3 regions of the Methylobacterium sp. BE186 genome follow, and region 2 is predicted to be linked to each of the others. Evidence: predicted binding sites of a transcription regulator. Region 2 holds the regulator's gene; each other region holds the start of a gene.

Evidence for each region. The regulator LexA, encoded in region 2, represses DNA repair genes until DNA is damaged. The targets are predictions, from matches to a motif close to TGTTCNNNNTGTGTTCNG.
Region 1: the regulator LexA is predicted to act here: its motif matches at 1,760-1,777, upstream of uvrA (excinuclease ABC subunit UvrA).
Region 3: the regulator LexA is predicted to act here: its motif matches at 2,349-2,366, upstream of recA (recombinase RecA).

What each region holds. Positions count from the first base shown of each region.
Region 1 is NZ_JAVDVV010000014.1:81,922-86,200, reverse strand. Features, by position in the region: gene J2X36_RS15660 (nitrate- and nitrite sensing domain-containing protein) at 1-1,497, opposite strand, end outside; gene uvrA (excinuclease ABC subunit UvrA) at 1,959-4,279, shown strand, end outside.
Region 2 is NZ_JAVDVV010000011.1:75,758-80,036, reverse strand. Features, by position in the region: partial or broken gene J2X36_RS13545 (ComEC/Rec2 family competence protein) at 1-1,260, shown strand, start outside; gene lexA (transcriptional repressor LexA) at 1,254-1,976, opposite strand; gene glp (gephyrin-like molybdotransferase Glp) at 2,090-3,319, opposite strand; gene moaC (cyclic pyranopterin monophosphate synthase MoaC) at 3,316-3,801, opposite strand; gene trpC (indole-3-glycerol phosphate synthase TrpC) at 3,815-4,279, opposite strand, start outside.
Region 3 is NZ_JAVDVV010000005.1:134,231-138,509, reverse strand. Features, by position in the region: gene cckA (cell cycle histidine kinase CckA) at 1-2,260, shown strand, start outside; gene recA (recombinase RecA) at 2,427-3,518, shown strand; gene J2X36_RS07750 (MAPEG family protein) at 3,591-4,007, opposite strand; gene alaS (alanine--tRNA ligase) at 4,199-4,279, shown strand, end outside.

The sequences.
Region 1 (4,279 bases), on a different contig from region 2:
GTCGCGCTCGGCCGCCGCCGCGAGGTCGGCCGAGGCGGTGACCTGGGTGCCGATCTCGCGCACGGAGGCCGAGAGTTCCTCCGTCGCCGCCGCGACCGTGTCGGCCGAGAGGGCTGCCTCCTGCGAGGCGTTGGCGACCCGGGCGCTCAGGGAAGCGGTGTCGCCTGCGGCCCGCGCCATGCCGCCCGCGGCGGCCTGGAGCTGGGTGGCGGCCGAGGAGACGGCCGCGACGATGCCGCCGACCCGCGCCTCGAATCCGTCCGCGAGGCTCAAGGCCGCCGCGCGCTGGGCGGCCGCGCTCTCCTGCGTCATCCGCTCCTGCTCGGCGCGGATCCGGTGCCGCTCGCGCACGCTGTCGCGGAAGTCGGCCGCCGCCGCTGCGATGGACCGGACCTCGCGCGGGCCGCCCTCGGGGATCGCCACGTCCTCCTCGCCCCGGCCGATCGCCGTGAGCGCCCGCGACATCCGCACCAGCGGGCGAGCGATGGCGGTGCCGAGGCCGAAGGCCAGCGCGCCGGAGAGCAGGAAGGTGGCGAGCCCGGCCCCGGCCCAGAGAGCGAGGCTGCGGTCGGCCTGTGCCCGCACGGCGCCGGCAACCGCCAGCAGGTCGCCGGTGAGGCCGTCCTCGACGCGCTTCAAGGCGTCGATGCGCTGGGAGGCGAGTTTGAACCAGAGAGGGCTGTCGCGGAAGGCGAGCCCTTCGCCCGGCAGCGTGTCGAGGACGAGCTTGCGCAGGCGCGCCACCTCGCGGGCGGATTCCGCCGCCTCCGCCGTCTCGAAGGCGGCGGTCTGGGCGGGCTCGGCGCGCAGGCGGAACAGGGCCTCGTAGGTCCCCTGGTTGGCCGCGAGCGTCGTCAGCCGCTTCAGCCCGGCGAGATCGAGGCTGCCGCCCGCGACGATCGCGGAGGCGGCCGCCCGCTCCTGGCCGGCGAATTCCTTGAGCGAGAGGAAAGCTGCGTAGGTGGCGAGGCGATTCGCGATGCCGGCGTGGCTCGCGGTCTTCGACATCTCGCCCACCATGCCGAGCCCCTGGCCGATGAGCCCGGTGAAGTAGGCCATCGCCTGGGGCGGGGTCGGCTCCAGGGCGTCGATCGCCTTCCGCTGTCCCTCGAGGCGCCCGAGATCCTCCCGGAATTGCGCCACCTGCCGTGCGAGAGGCCCGCCGGATCCCGCGCTCGCCGATGCCGAGACCGCGCCCGCGAGGTCCGCCCGGGCCGCATCCGTACGCGTCCGCTGGGCGGCGAGCTCCGCCCTGAACTGGCTGCCCTTCGAGCCGAGGAAGAGGCTCGACGCACCGCGCTCGCGCTGGGCCTCGTGCACGAAGGCGCTGACCTGCGAGGCAAGGCCGACGAGATCCTGGACCGCTTCCATGCCGGCCCGCTGCTCCAGGCGATCGGAGACGGCGAGGGCCGCCACCACCGCGAAGGCGAGGCAGGGCGCGAGCGCCACGGCCAGGATGCGTCCCCGCAGGGACGCGATGAAACCACCCGTTCTCATGCCGATATCAATCCAGAATTGCAGCCCGAATCTGGATCGGCGCGGTGATGTAAATTCAGCGTTTCCGTTTCGAGATTCTGCTCAACATTTGGTCATAAGAATCAAATTTGAGCATTCAAGATCCCTGAAGAGGCGCGGGGACTGTCGAGGAGGGCGCGGCCAGCAGGGACCCGCGCGTCGGAGACCGGTTGGACTCGGGCTTGACGCTTCCTACATCGGGATAGCGCCCGCGTATCGGCCGGCCCGGTCCCGGGTTTGCTCCTGTACCGTGTTTGTTCTAAGCAGGATCGTGTCGGACAGTGCCCTGCCCTTGTCCGAAGAAATCCTGCGCCTCGATCGAAACGCGGGGCCGGTGACGCGTTGGCCTGCCGACGCGGTTCCGCGTCGCGGGGACCGGCTCGCCGGCCGGGACGCATTCGGCTCGCCGCCGACCGACAGACTGCGAAGAGACCTGCCTGCCCATGGCAAAAGCCAGCGCCAAAGCCGCCCCGAAATCCGCCGCGCAGCCGGATGCGGGCCCGAGCACGCGATCCGGCAGGAAGCCCCGGGCGGTGGCCTCGCCCGTCGCGAACGAGGCCGAGGCGGAGCAGGCCCGCGAGGTGGCCGCCGATGCCAAGCTCGGTGCCCTGTTCGACGCGGCCCGCGACACCCGGGTGATCTCGGTGCGGGGTGCCCGTGAGCACAACCTGAAGAACGTCGATCTGACGATTCCCCGCGACAAACTCGTGGTGTTCACGGGCCTGTCCGGCTCCGGCAAGTCCTCGCTCGCCTTCGATACGATCTACGCGGAGGGGCAGCGCCGCTACGTCGAATCGCTCTCGGCCTATGCCCGCCAGTTCCTCGAGATGATGTCGAAGCCCGACGTCGACCAGATCGACGGGCTCTCGCCGGCGATCTCGATCGAGCAGAAGACGACCTCGAAGAACCCGCGCTCCACGGTCGGCACGGTGACCGAGATCTACGACTACATGCGCCTTCTCTGGGCACGGGTCGGCATCCCCTACTCGCCGGCCACGGGGTTGCCCATCGAGAGCCAGACGGTGAGCCAGATGGTGGACCGGGTTCTGGCGCTGCCGGAGAAGACCCGCCTCTACCTGCTCGCTCCCGTCGTCCGGGGCCGCAAGGGCGAGTACCGCAAGGAGATCGCCGAGTTCCAGAAGAAGGGCTTCCAGCGCCTGCGCATCGACGGCGAGATGGTCCCGATCGACGACGTGCCGAAGCTCGACAAGAAGCTGAAGCACGACATCGACGTGGTGGTCGACCGGATCGTGGTGCGCGACGACATCGGCTCGCGGCTCGCCGAATCCTTCGAGACGGCGCTGGAACTGGCAGACGGCGTCGCGCTGATCGAATTCGCCGACGCTCCCGAGGGCGGGGAGCCCGAATCGATCACCTTCTCCTCGCGCTTCGCCTGCCCGATCTCAGGGTTCACCATCGCCGAGATCGAGCCGCGGCTGTTCTCGTTCAACAATCCCTTCGGCGCCTGCCCGACCTGCGGCGGCATCGGCCACGAGATGCGGATCGATCCCGAACTCGTGATCTCGGATTCGGCGCTGAGCCTCAAGCGCGGCGCCGTCGCGCCCTGGGCGAAATCGACCTCGCCCTATTACGGTCAGACGCTCGACGCGCTCGCCAAGCATTACGGTTTCAAGACGACCGTGCCCTGGGGCGAGTTGCCCGAGGAGGCGCGGCAGGTGATACTCTACGGCTCCGGCCGCCAGTCGATCCGGTTCGACTACAATGACGGGATGCGCGCCTACGCGGTGAACAAGCCCTTCGAAGGCGTGATCCCGAACCTGGAGCGCCGCTACAAGGAGACGGAGAGCGACGCCTCCCGCGAGGAGATCGGACGCTTCATGGGCGAGACTCCCTGCGAAGCCTGCGGCGGCAAGCGGCTGAAGCCCGAGGCGCTCGCCGTGAAGGTCGCCATGCAGGATGTGGGCGAGGTCACCGCGCTCTCGGTGCGCGAGGCGCATCGCTGGTTCTCGGACTTGCCGGACAAGCTCAGCCCGAAGCAGAACGAGATCGCGGTGCGGATCCTCAAGGAGATTCGCGACCGCCTCACCTTCCTGGTCGATGTCGGGCTCGAATACCTGACGCTTGCCCGCGGCTCCGGCTCGCTCTCCGGCGGCGAGAGCCAGCGCATCCGGCTGGCCTCCCAGATCGGCTCGGGACTGACGGGCGTCCTCTACGTCCTCGACGAGCCCTCGATCGGCCTGCACCAGCGCGACAACGAGCGGCTCCTCGGCACGCTGAAGCGCCTGCGCGACCTCGGCAACTCGGTCATCGTCGTGGAGCACGACGAGGATGCGATCCTGCAGGCCGACTACGTGGTCGATGTCGGCCCGGGCGCAGGCATTCACGGCGGCGAGATCATTGCGCAGGGCACGCCCGCGGAGGTGCTGGCCCATCCCGCTTCGCTCACCGCCAAGTACCTGACGGGCGAGCTCAGCGTCCGCACGCCCGCCGCCCGTCGCAAGGCCCGCAAGGGCAAGCTGAAGCTGACGGGGGCGCGGGGCAACAACCTCAAGAACGTGTCCGTCGAGATTCCGCTCGGCACCTTCACCTGCATCACCGGCGTCTCGGGCGGCGGCAAGTCGACCCTCGTGATCGACACGCTCTACAAGGCGGTGGCCAAGAAGCTGAACGGGGCGCTGGAGCACCCGGCCCCCTACGAGCGGCTGGAGGGGCTGGAGCACCTCGACAAGGTCATCGACATCGACCAGTCGCCGATCGGGCGCACGCCGCGCTCGAACCCCGCCACCTATATCGGCGCCTTCAC
Region 2 (4,279 bases):
ATGGTGGGCGTCACCGCCTATTGTGCGTTCTCCGGTTGGGACGTCGCCGCCGAGCGGGCTCTGATCATGACCCTGATCATGCTCGGCGCGATCCTCGTCGACCGCCCGGCCCTGAGCATGCGCAACCTCGCGCTCGCCGCCCTCGTGGCGCTCGCCCGCGAGCCCGAGGCGTTGCTCGGCCCGAGCTTCCAGATGTCGTTCGGGGCGGTGGCCGGCCTGATCGCCTGCGCCCGCTTCATCGACGGGCGCCTCTTCCGGCGCGAGGGCGCCGGGCCGGTCGGGCGGTCCGTCGCCCTGGCCGCGGGCGCCGTGATCGGCACCTTGCTGACGACGCTCGTGGCGCAGATCGCCACAGCCCCCTTCGCGACCTACCATTTCCAGACGATCCAGCCCTTCGGCCTCGTCGGCAACGCCCTCACGCTGCCGCTCGTCTCCCTCGTGGTGATGCCGGCCGCGGTGCTCGGGATCCTCGCCTACCCGTTCGCGCTCGATCAGCCGGTCTGGTGGCTGATGGGGCAGGCGGTGCGCGGCATGCTCGCGATCTCGGGCTGGATCGGCGGTCTCGGGCAGGCGAATGTCGGGGTGCCGGCCTTCGGCACGGGCGCTCTCGCGCTGCTGGCCGCCGGCCTCCTCGTCGCGGTCCTACCCGCCTCGCGCCTGCGATGCCTGTGCGTGGTGCCGCTCGGCCTCGGCCTCCTCCTGGCCGCATCGCCCGAGCGCCAGGACATCTTCATCGATCGCGAGGGGAGGGGCGCGGCGGTGCGGGGCGAGGAGGGCCGTCTCGTCGCTCTTGGCCGGCCCTCCTCCTTCGTCCTCGAGCAGTGGATGAAGGCGGACGGCGATGCGCGGAAGGCGTCGGAGGCCGGGGAAGGGGGACGCTGCGACCGGCTCGGCTGCACCCTGCGGGCCTTCGACGGGCGCCGGATCGCGCTGGCGCGTGACAAGCGCGCGCTCACCGAGGATTGCGCGCGCGCCGACATCGTCATCACGTCGCAAGTCGCCCCGCCGGGCTGCGCGGCGGGGCTCGTCATCGACCGCGCCTATCTTGCGCGGTCTGGCGCCGTCGCGATCCGCCTCACCGGTTCCGGCCCAATCGTCTCGACGGCCCGCGGTCTCGGTGGATCCTCGCCCTGGCGCCCGGCCGCGGCGCCGCGCGCCCAGCAGATTCCGGGCTCTCCGACCGCTCGGGCAAGCCCGGACGAGGCCGCTCCGGAGGAGGGTGCCGCGTCTGCGGAGACGGGCCCCGAATCGCTTCAGTAGCGGCGCACGAGGCTGACGAGGCGTCCCTGGATGCGGACCCGGTCGGGACCGAGCACGCGGGTCTCGTAGGACGGATTCGCGGCCTCGAGGGCGATCGAGGAGCCGCGGCGGCGCAGGCGCTTGAGCGTCGCCTCCTCGTCGTCGATGAGGGCCACGATGATGTCGCCCGTGTTGGCCGTGTCCTGCTTGCGGATCACCACGAGGTCGCCGTCGAGGATGCCGGCCTCGATCATCGAGTCGCCGCGCACCTCGAGCGCGTAATGCTCGCCGCCCGCCAGGAAATCCGGCGACAGGGTGATCGACGCGCTCTGGTTCTGGATCGCCGAGATCGGCGTGCCCGCCGCGATCCGCCCCATCACGGGGATCGTCATGGCGCGGCCGTTCTCGTCGGTCGCCTGCGTCGTCGGCAGCTTCGCGGCCGGCGCCCGCGTGCGGCCGCCCTCGACGACGCTCGGCGTGAAGCGGCGCACCTCGCTGCCCGACCCGGCCGGCTGGCCGAGGCTCTCGGGCATGCGGATCACCTCGATCGCCCGTGCCCGGTTCGGCAGGCGGCGCAGGAAGCCGCGCTCCTCAAGCGCCGTGATGAGGCGGTGGATGCCGGATTTCGACTTGAGATCGAGGGCATCCTTCATCTCATCGAAAGACGGCGGGACGCCGCTCTCGCGCATCCGCTGCTGGATGAAGCGGAGCAGATCCAGCTGTTTACGCGTCAGCATGGGGCAGTCTCATCTCTCGGGGCGACGCGGCGGGCGGTCGCGGAAACAAAGCGCGAACACGTTAAACGTTCCGCAAGTGTTCCGCAAGCGCAGCTTGGCGATACTGATCGAGATCAGAGGATCGAGCGGTCGAGACGCAGGATGCGGCAGGATTCGCCAGCCTTCGCGGCCGGCGCGTGCGGCGGGCGCACGAGAAGGGCCTCGGCTTGACCGAGCACCGAGAGCATCGAGGAATCCTGCCGCGCCTCGGGATGCGCGACCGGCAGACGATCGGGCGCCGTGTCGAGGCGGGCCCGCATGTAGTCGGCCCGGCCGTCATTCGCCGGCAGATCGCGGCCGAGCGTCGCCGGCTCGTCGCGGTCGGCACCCGCCCGCGGATCTCCGACGAGCGCGCGGATCGCCGGGACCACGAAGAGCATCCCGCAGACGATGGCCGAGACCGGGTTGCCCGGCAGGCCGATGACCAGCATCTCGCCGAGCCGGCCATGCATCAGCGGCTTGCCGGGTCGCAGCGCGACGCGCCAGAAGCCGAGTTCGAGCCCCTCGCGGGCGAGCGTCGATTGCACGAGGTCGTGGTCGCCGACCGACGCGCCGCCGAGGGTGACGAACAGGTCTGCGCGCACCTCGCGGGCCCGGCGGATCGCGTCCTCCAGCGCCGGCAGGCTGTCGCCCGCGATGCCGAGGTCGATCGGGTCCGCTCCGGCCGCGCGGGCGAGAGCGGCGAGCGCGAGCGCGTTCGAGGCGACGATCTGGTCCCAGGCGACCGGCGCCCCCGGCGCCACCAACTCGTCGCCGGTGGCGAGGATCGCGACCCGGGGACGGCGTCGCACGGCGACCTCCGCGTGGCCGGCCGCGGCGGCGAGCGCGAGCCGGCGCGCGTCGAGGCTCTCGCCCGCCTGCAGGAGCGCGTCGCCTTCCCGGAAATCGAGTCCGGCGGGCCGGACGAAGCGGCCCGCGGATACGCCTTCCCGCGCGGTCACCGTGTCGCCCTCGGCCTCCGCGTTCTCCTGGATCAGGATCACGTCGGCTCCCTCCGGCACGGGCGCGCCGGTGAAGATGCGCACGGCCTCGCCGGGGCCGACCCGGCCGGCATAGCCATGTCCGGCGGCGCTCGTGCCGACGAGCCGCAGCCGGGCGGGGATGCCGGCGAGGTCGGCGCCGCGCACGGCGTAGCCGTCCATCGCGGAGGCCGGGAAGGGCGGCTGCGTGCGCAGCGCGGCGACCGGTTCCGCGAGCGTCCGCCCGGCTGCGGCGGCGATCCCGAGGCGCTCCGCCTCGACGGGCCGGGACACGCTGGAGAGGATGCGCCCCAGCGCCTCCGCGACGGGCAGGAGGCCGCTCACGCGCCGGCTTTCGCGCGATAGCTGCCCGAGCGGCCGCCATCCTTGGCGAGCAGCCGGATGCCCTCGATGCGCATGCCGCGATCGACCGCCTTCACCATGTCGTAGACGGTGAGGCAGGCGATCGAGACCGCGGTCAGCGCTTCCATCTCGACGCCGGTCGGACCCTGCACGCGCACCTCCGCGGTGAGCCGAAGGCCGGGGAGCGCTTCATCGACCTCGCAGGTCACGTGGACCTTCGAGAGCAGGAGGGGATGGCAGAGCGGGATCAACTCGTGCGTGCGCTTGGCCGCCATGATGCCGGCAAGGCGCGCGGTGCCGATCACGTCGCCCTTCTTCGCGTCCCCCTCCCGGATGAGCCTGAGCGTCTCGGGAAGCATCACCACGGCCCCTTCCGCCAGCGCCGTGCGGGTGGTCGCGGCCTTGTCGGTGACGTCGACCATGTTGGCCGCGCCGGTGGCGTCGAGATGGGTGAGGCCGGTCATCCGCGGGTCCGGGTCACGCCGTCTCGCCGAACAGGAGGCTGCGCGTCGCCTCCGTCAGGTTCGCCTGCCGCATCAGGCTCTCGCCGACGAGAACCGTGTTGAGGCCGTTCTCCGCGAGGCGGACCACGTCCGCATGGCTGGCGATGCCGCTCTCGGCGACGGGAATGCGGTCCTTCGGGATGCCGGGCGCGAGGCGGATCGCGGTCTCGAAGGAGACCTCGAAGGTCTTCAGGTTGCGGTTGTTGATGCCGATGAGACGCGTGCCGAGCGGAATCGCCCGCTCCAGCTCCTCGGCGTCGTGCACCTCCACCAGAACGTCCATGCCGAGGTCGTGCGCCGCCTCCACGATCGCCGCCGCCTCCTCGTCGTCGAGGCAGGCCATGATCGCGAGCACGCAATCCGCGCCCCATGCCCGCGCTTCGAGCACCTGATAGGGCTCGAACATGAAGTCCTTGCGCAGCACCGGCAGGGCGCAGGC
Region 3 (4,279 bases), on a different contig from region 2:
GGCCGTCTATCGTCTCGCGCAAGCGGCGCGCGAGGGCCGCAGCCACACGGAGGAGATCCGGATGGCGCCGCCGCCGAGCGGCACGGCGGAGCGGGAATTCGCGTGGTTCCGCATCTCGGTCCGGGCGTTGAGCCGTCCGCGTCGGCAATCCTCCCTGTGGACCGTCGGCGACATCACGCATGAGCGCGAGCGGCAGGAGAACGTCTTCCAGGAACTTCAGCACGCGATCGACTACCTCGACCACGCGCCGGCGGGCTTCCTCTCGATCGATCCGGCCGGCTCGATCGTCTACATGAACGCGACGCTTGCCTCCTGGCTCGGCTACGACCTCGCCACCGTCGGTCCCGGCGGTCCCCACCTGTCGGAGATCGCGCCCGGCGCCGACGTCCTGACGAGTGCCGCGGGCATGCCCGGCGAGGTTCGTACCGACCGGTTCGATCTCGATCTGCGTCGGCGCAACGGTCACTCGCTCCCCGCGCGCCTCTATCACCGGGTCGCCTTCGGCAAGGACGGCAAGCCCGGCTCCTCGCGCACCTTCGTCATCAACCGCTCGGCCGGCGCCGAGTTCGACGAGCCGCAGCGGGCGGCCGAGGTGCGGCTCGCCCGCTTCCTCAACAATTCGCCGATCGCCATCGCGACCCTCGACCGGACGGGCAGGATCGCACGCGCGAACGCCTCCTTCGCCAGGCTCTTCGGGGCCATGCCCCGGCAGGCGATCGAGGTCGGGGCGGCCGAGGCGGGTCCCGAGCCGAGCATGGGCGAGACCGTGACGGAGCGCGACCGCGCGGCGCTCGAGGCCGCTCTGGCCAAGGCGGCGAGCGGCCTCAGCGACGTGCAGCCGATCGAGGTCGCGCTGCAGGGCGCGGGCAATCGGTCGGCGCGCGTCTGGCTCAGCCCGGCGGGCGGCGAGGGCGCCGCCGCCGACCAGAGCCTCGACGAAGCCGATCGCGAGCGGGTGATCCTCTACGCCCTCGACACCACCGCTCAGCGTCAGCTCGAACAGCAGGTCGCGCAGACCCAGAAGATGGACACGGTCGGCCAGCTCGCCGGCGGCATCGCGCACGACTTCAACAACGTCCTCCAGGCGATCATCGGCTACTCGGACCTGCTCCTGGCGAGCCACAAGCCGACCGATCCCGCCTTCCAGGACATCATGCAGATCAAGCAGAACGCGAACCGGGCGGCCGGCCTCGTGCGCCAGCTCCTCGCGTTCTCCCGCCGCCAGACCCTGCGGCCCGAGGTAATGAATGTCGGCGAATCGCTCTCCGAGCTGACGCTCCTCCTCAAGCGCCTCCTGGGCGAGCGCGTCGACCTCGAATTGAAGCACGGCCGCGACATCTGGCCGGTCAAGGCCGACGTGAACCAGTTCGAGCAAGTGATCGTGAATCTCGCGGTCAACGCCCGCGATGCCATGCCCAATGGCGGCCGCCTGCTCGTGCGAACGGCGAACGTGCCGGGTCAGGCCGAAGCGGATGCGCGCGGCGGCGCGCCGGCCGGAGACCACGTTCTGATCGAGGTTCTCGACACGGGCGAAGGCATTCCGCCCGAGCTGATGGAGAAGATCTTCGAGCCGTTCTTCACCACGAAGGATATCGGCAAGGGCACGGGCCTCGGTCTCTCCACGGTGTTCGGCATCGTCAAGCAGAGCGGCGGCACGATCGACGTCCAGTCGACCGTGGGGGAGGGCACCGCCTTCCGGATCTACCTGCCGCGCCACGAGCCCGCCGAGGAGGCGGCCCCGGAGCCGATCGCCATCGCGAGCCCCTCCGCCAAGCTCGTTCCGCCGGGTCAGGCAGCCACGTCCGACGCGGTCGGAACGGCCCCGGCCGAGCCGGCCGAGGCCGCGCCGGCGGTGCCGAAGGAGGTGCGAAAGCCGTCCGCCGACCACACGGGCCAGGGAACCATCCTCCTCGTCGAGGACGAGGACCCCGTCCGGGCCGTCAACAGCCGGGCGCTATCGGCCCGCGGCTACACGGTGCTGGAGGCCGCCTCGGGTGCCGAGGCGATGCGGATCGTGGAGGAGGGCGCGAGTGAGATCGATCTCGTCGTGTCCGACGTCGTCATGCCGGAGATGGACGGGCCGACCCTGCTGCGAGAGATCCGGAAGCACAAGCCCGGCCTGAAGGTCATCTTCGTCTCCGGCTACGCCGAGGACGCCTTCCGCAAAAATCTGCCGGAGGGCGAGGCTTTCAACTTCCTGGCCAAGCCTTTCAGCCTGAAGCAACTCGTCGAGACCGTGAAGAAGACGATGTCGGCGTGAAGGCCGGCACGGCTCTCAGATCGGGACGCCGACCTCCGTCACCACCGTGAGAAATGCGGGTGAACGGAAGTGCTCTCCCTTGCGGAATGAGAACAAAACAGGTACACAAATCGGCAACCGGGCGCATTGAGAACCGCGCCCTTTCCACGCATAAGGATGCCGACGCATGGCCCAGGCCGCACTGAAAGTGGTGGACACTCCGAGCATGGATAAGGACAAGGCCAAGGCGATCGACGCCGCGCTGTCCCAGATCGAGCGCGCCTTCGGCAAGGGCTCGATCATGCGCCTCGGCAAGACCGACAAGGTGCAGGAGGTCGAGACCATCTCGACCGGCTCGCTCGGCCTCGACATCGCGCTCGGCGTCGGCGGCCTGCCGCGCGGGCGCGTGATCGAGATCTACGGCCCTGAATCGTCGGGCAAGACCACGCTCGCGCTCCACACCATCGCCGAGGCCCAGAAGAAGGGCGGTGTCTGCGCCTTCGTCGACGCGGAGCACGCCCTCGATCCCGTCTACGCACGCAAGCTCGGCGTGAACCTCGACGACCTCCTGATCTCGCAGCCCGATACCGGCGAGCAGGCGCTCGAGATCACCGACACCCTCGTCCGCTCGGGCGCTATCGACGTGCTCGTCGTCGATTCCGTGGCCGCGCTGACGCCCCGGGCCGAGATCGAGGGTGAGATGGGCGAGTCGCAGCCCGGCCTGCAGGCCCGCCTGATGAGCCAAGCCCTGCGCAAGCTGACGGGCTCGATCTCGCGCTCGAACTGCATGGTCATCTTCATCAACCAGATCCGGATGAAGATCGGCGTGATGTACGGAAGCCCCGAGACCACCACGGGCGGCAACGCGCTGAAGTTCTACGCCTCGGTGCGGCTCGACATCCGACGCATCTCGACGCTGAAGGACCGCGACGAGGCGATCGGCAACCAAGTCCGCGTGAAGGTCGTCAAGAACAAGGTCGCGCCGCCCTTCAAGCAGGTCGAGTTCGACATCATGTTCGGCGAGGGCGTTTCGAAGGTCGGCGAACTCATCGACCTCGGCGTGAAGGCCGGCATCGTCGAGAAGTCGGGCGCGTGGTTCTCTCACGCGAGCCAGCGGCTCGGCCAGGGCCGCGAGAACGCCAAGGGCTTCCTGCGCGACAATCCGGACATCGCGGCCAAGATCGAGACGTCGATCCGCCAGAATTCCGGCCTGGTCGCGGAGCGGATCCTCGAGAACGCGACACCCACCGCCGACGATCTCGAAGAGGGCGAGGCCTGATCTCAGCAGGCTACGCCGGACGGATCCCGAGGCCCGCCGCGAGAGATCGCGGCGGGCCTCATCACGTTCGCGTCAACCGCCGAAGGGCAAAATCTTGAGGAACAGGCCCCAGAGCACCAGCAGGATGCCGAGCATCGACACGCCCCAGGCGAGCGTGCGCATGACGGGAATGCCGAACGCGAAGATGGGCAGGTAGGCGGCCCGGCCGATCACGTAGAGGTAGGCCCCGGCGATTACGGCCGTGTTGTGCCGCCCGATGACGGCGCAGGCGAGGACGAGGGCGGCGAAGAGCGGGAAGGTCTCGAAGAAGTTCTTGGACGCTTTCTCGAGACGCGCGGCCGCGCCGGTCACTTCCGGCGCCTTGCCTTCCCGGTTGCTCGCCGCCCAGGCGAGGCCGCCGCGCTGCCTCAGCCCGCTCGCGGAGGCCGCCACGATGTGGACGAGGCCGAGCAGGCAGGCGACGGCGAGAAGGCGGACTTCGATCGGCATGGGCGGGACCCTCGGCGGGAAATGTGTGGAACCTCGGCCGTTCCTAGCCCGAGGCAGCCCCGGCACGAAACCGCCCGCGAGAAACCACCCGTGACTTGCGCCGCGCCTCTCCTTATGAGGACGAAGAACGATAGCCAGGCTTCGCCGTGAGGCGCGTGGCGCAGGATCCGATCAGGACAGAGTCTATTTCGATGAGCGGCGTCAACGAGATCCGGTCGACCTTCCTCGACACCTTCGCGAAGGCGGGCCACGCCGTGCTGCCCTCCTCCTCG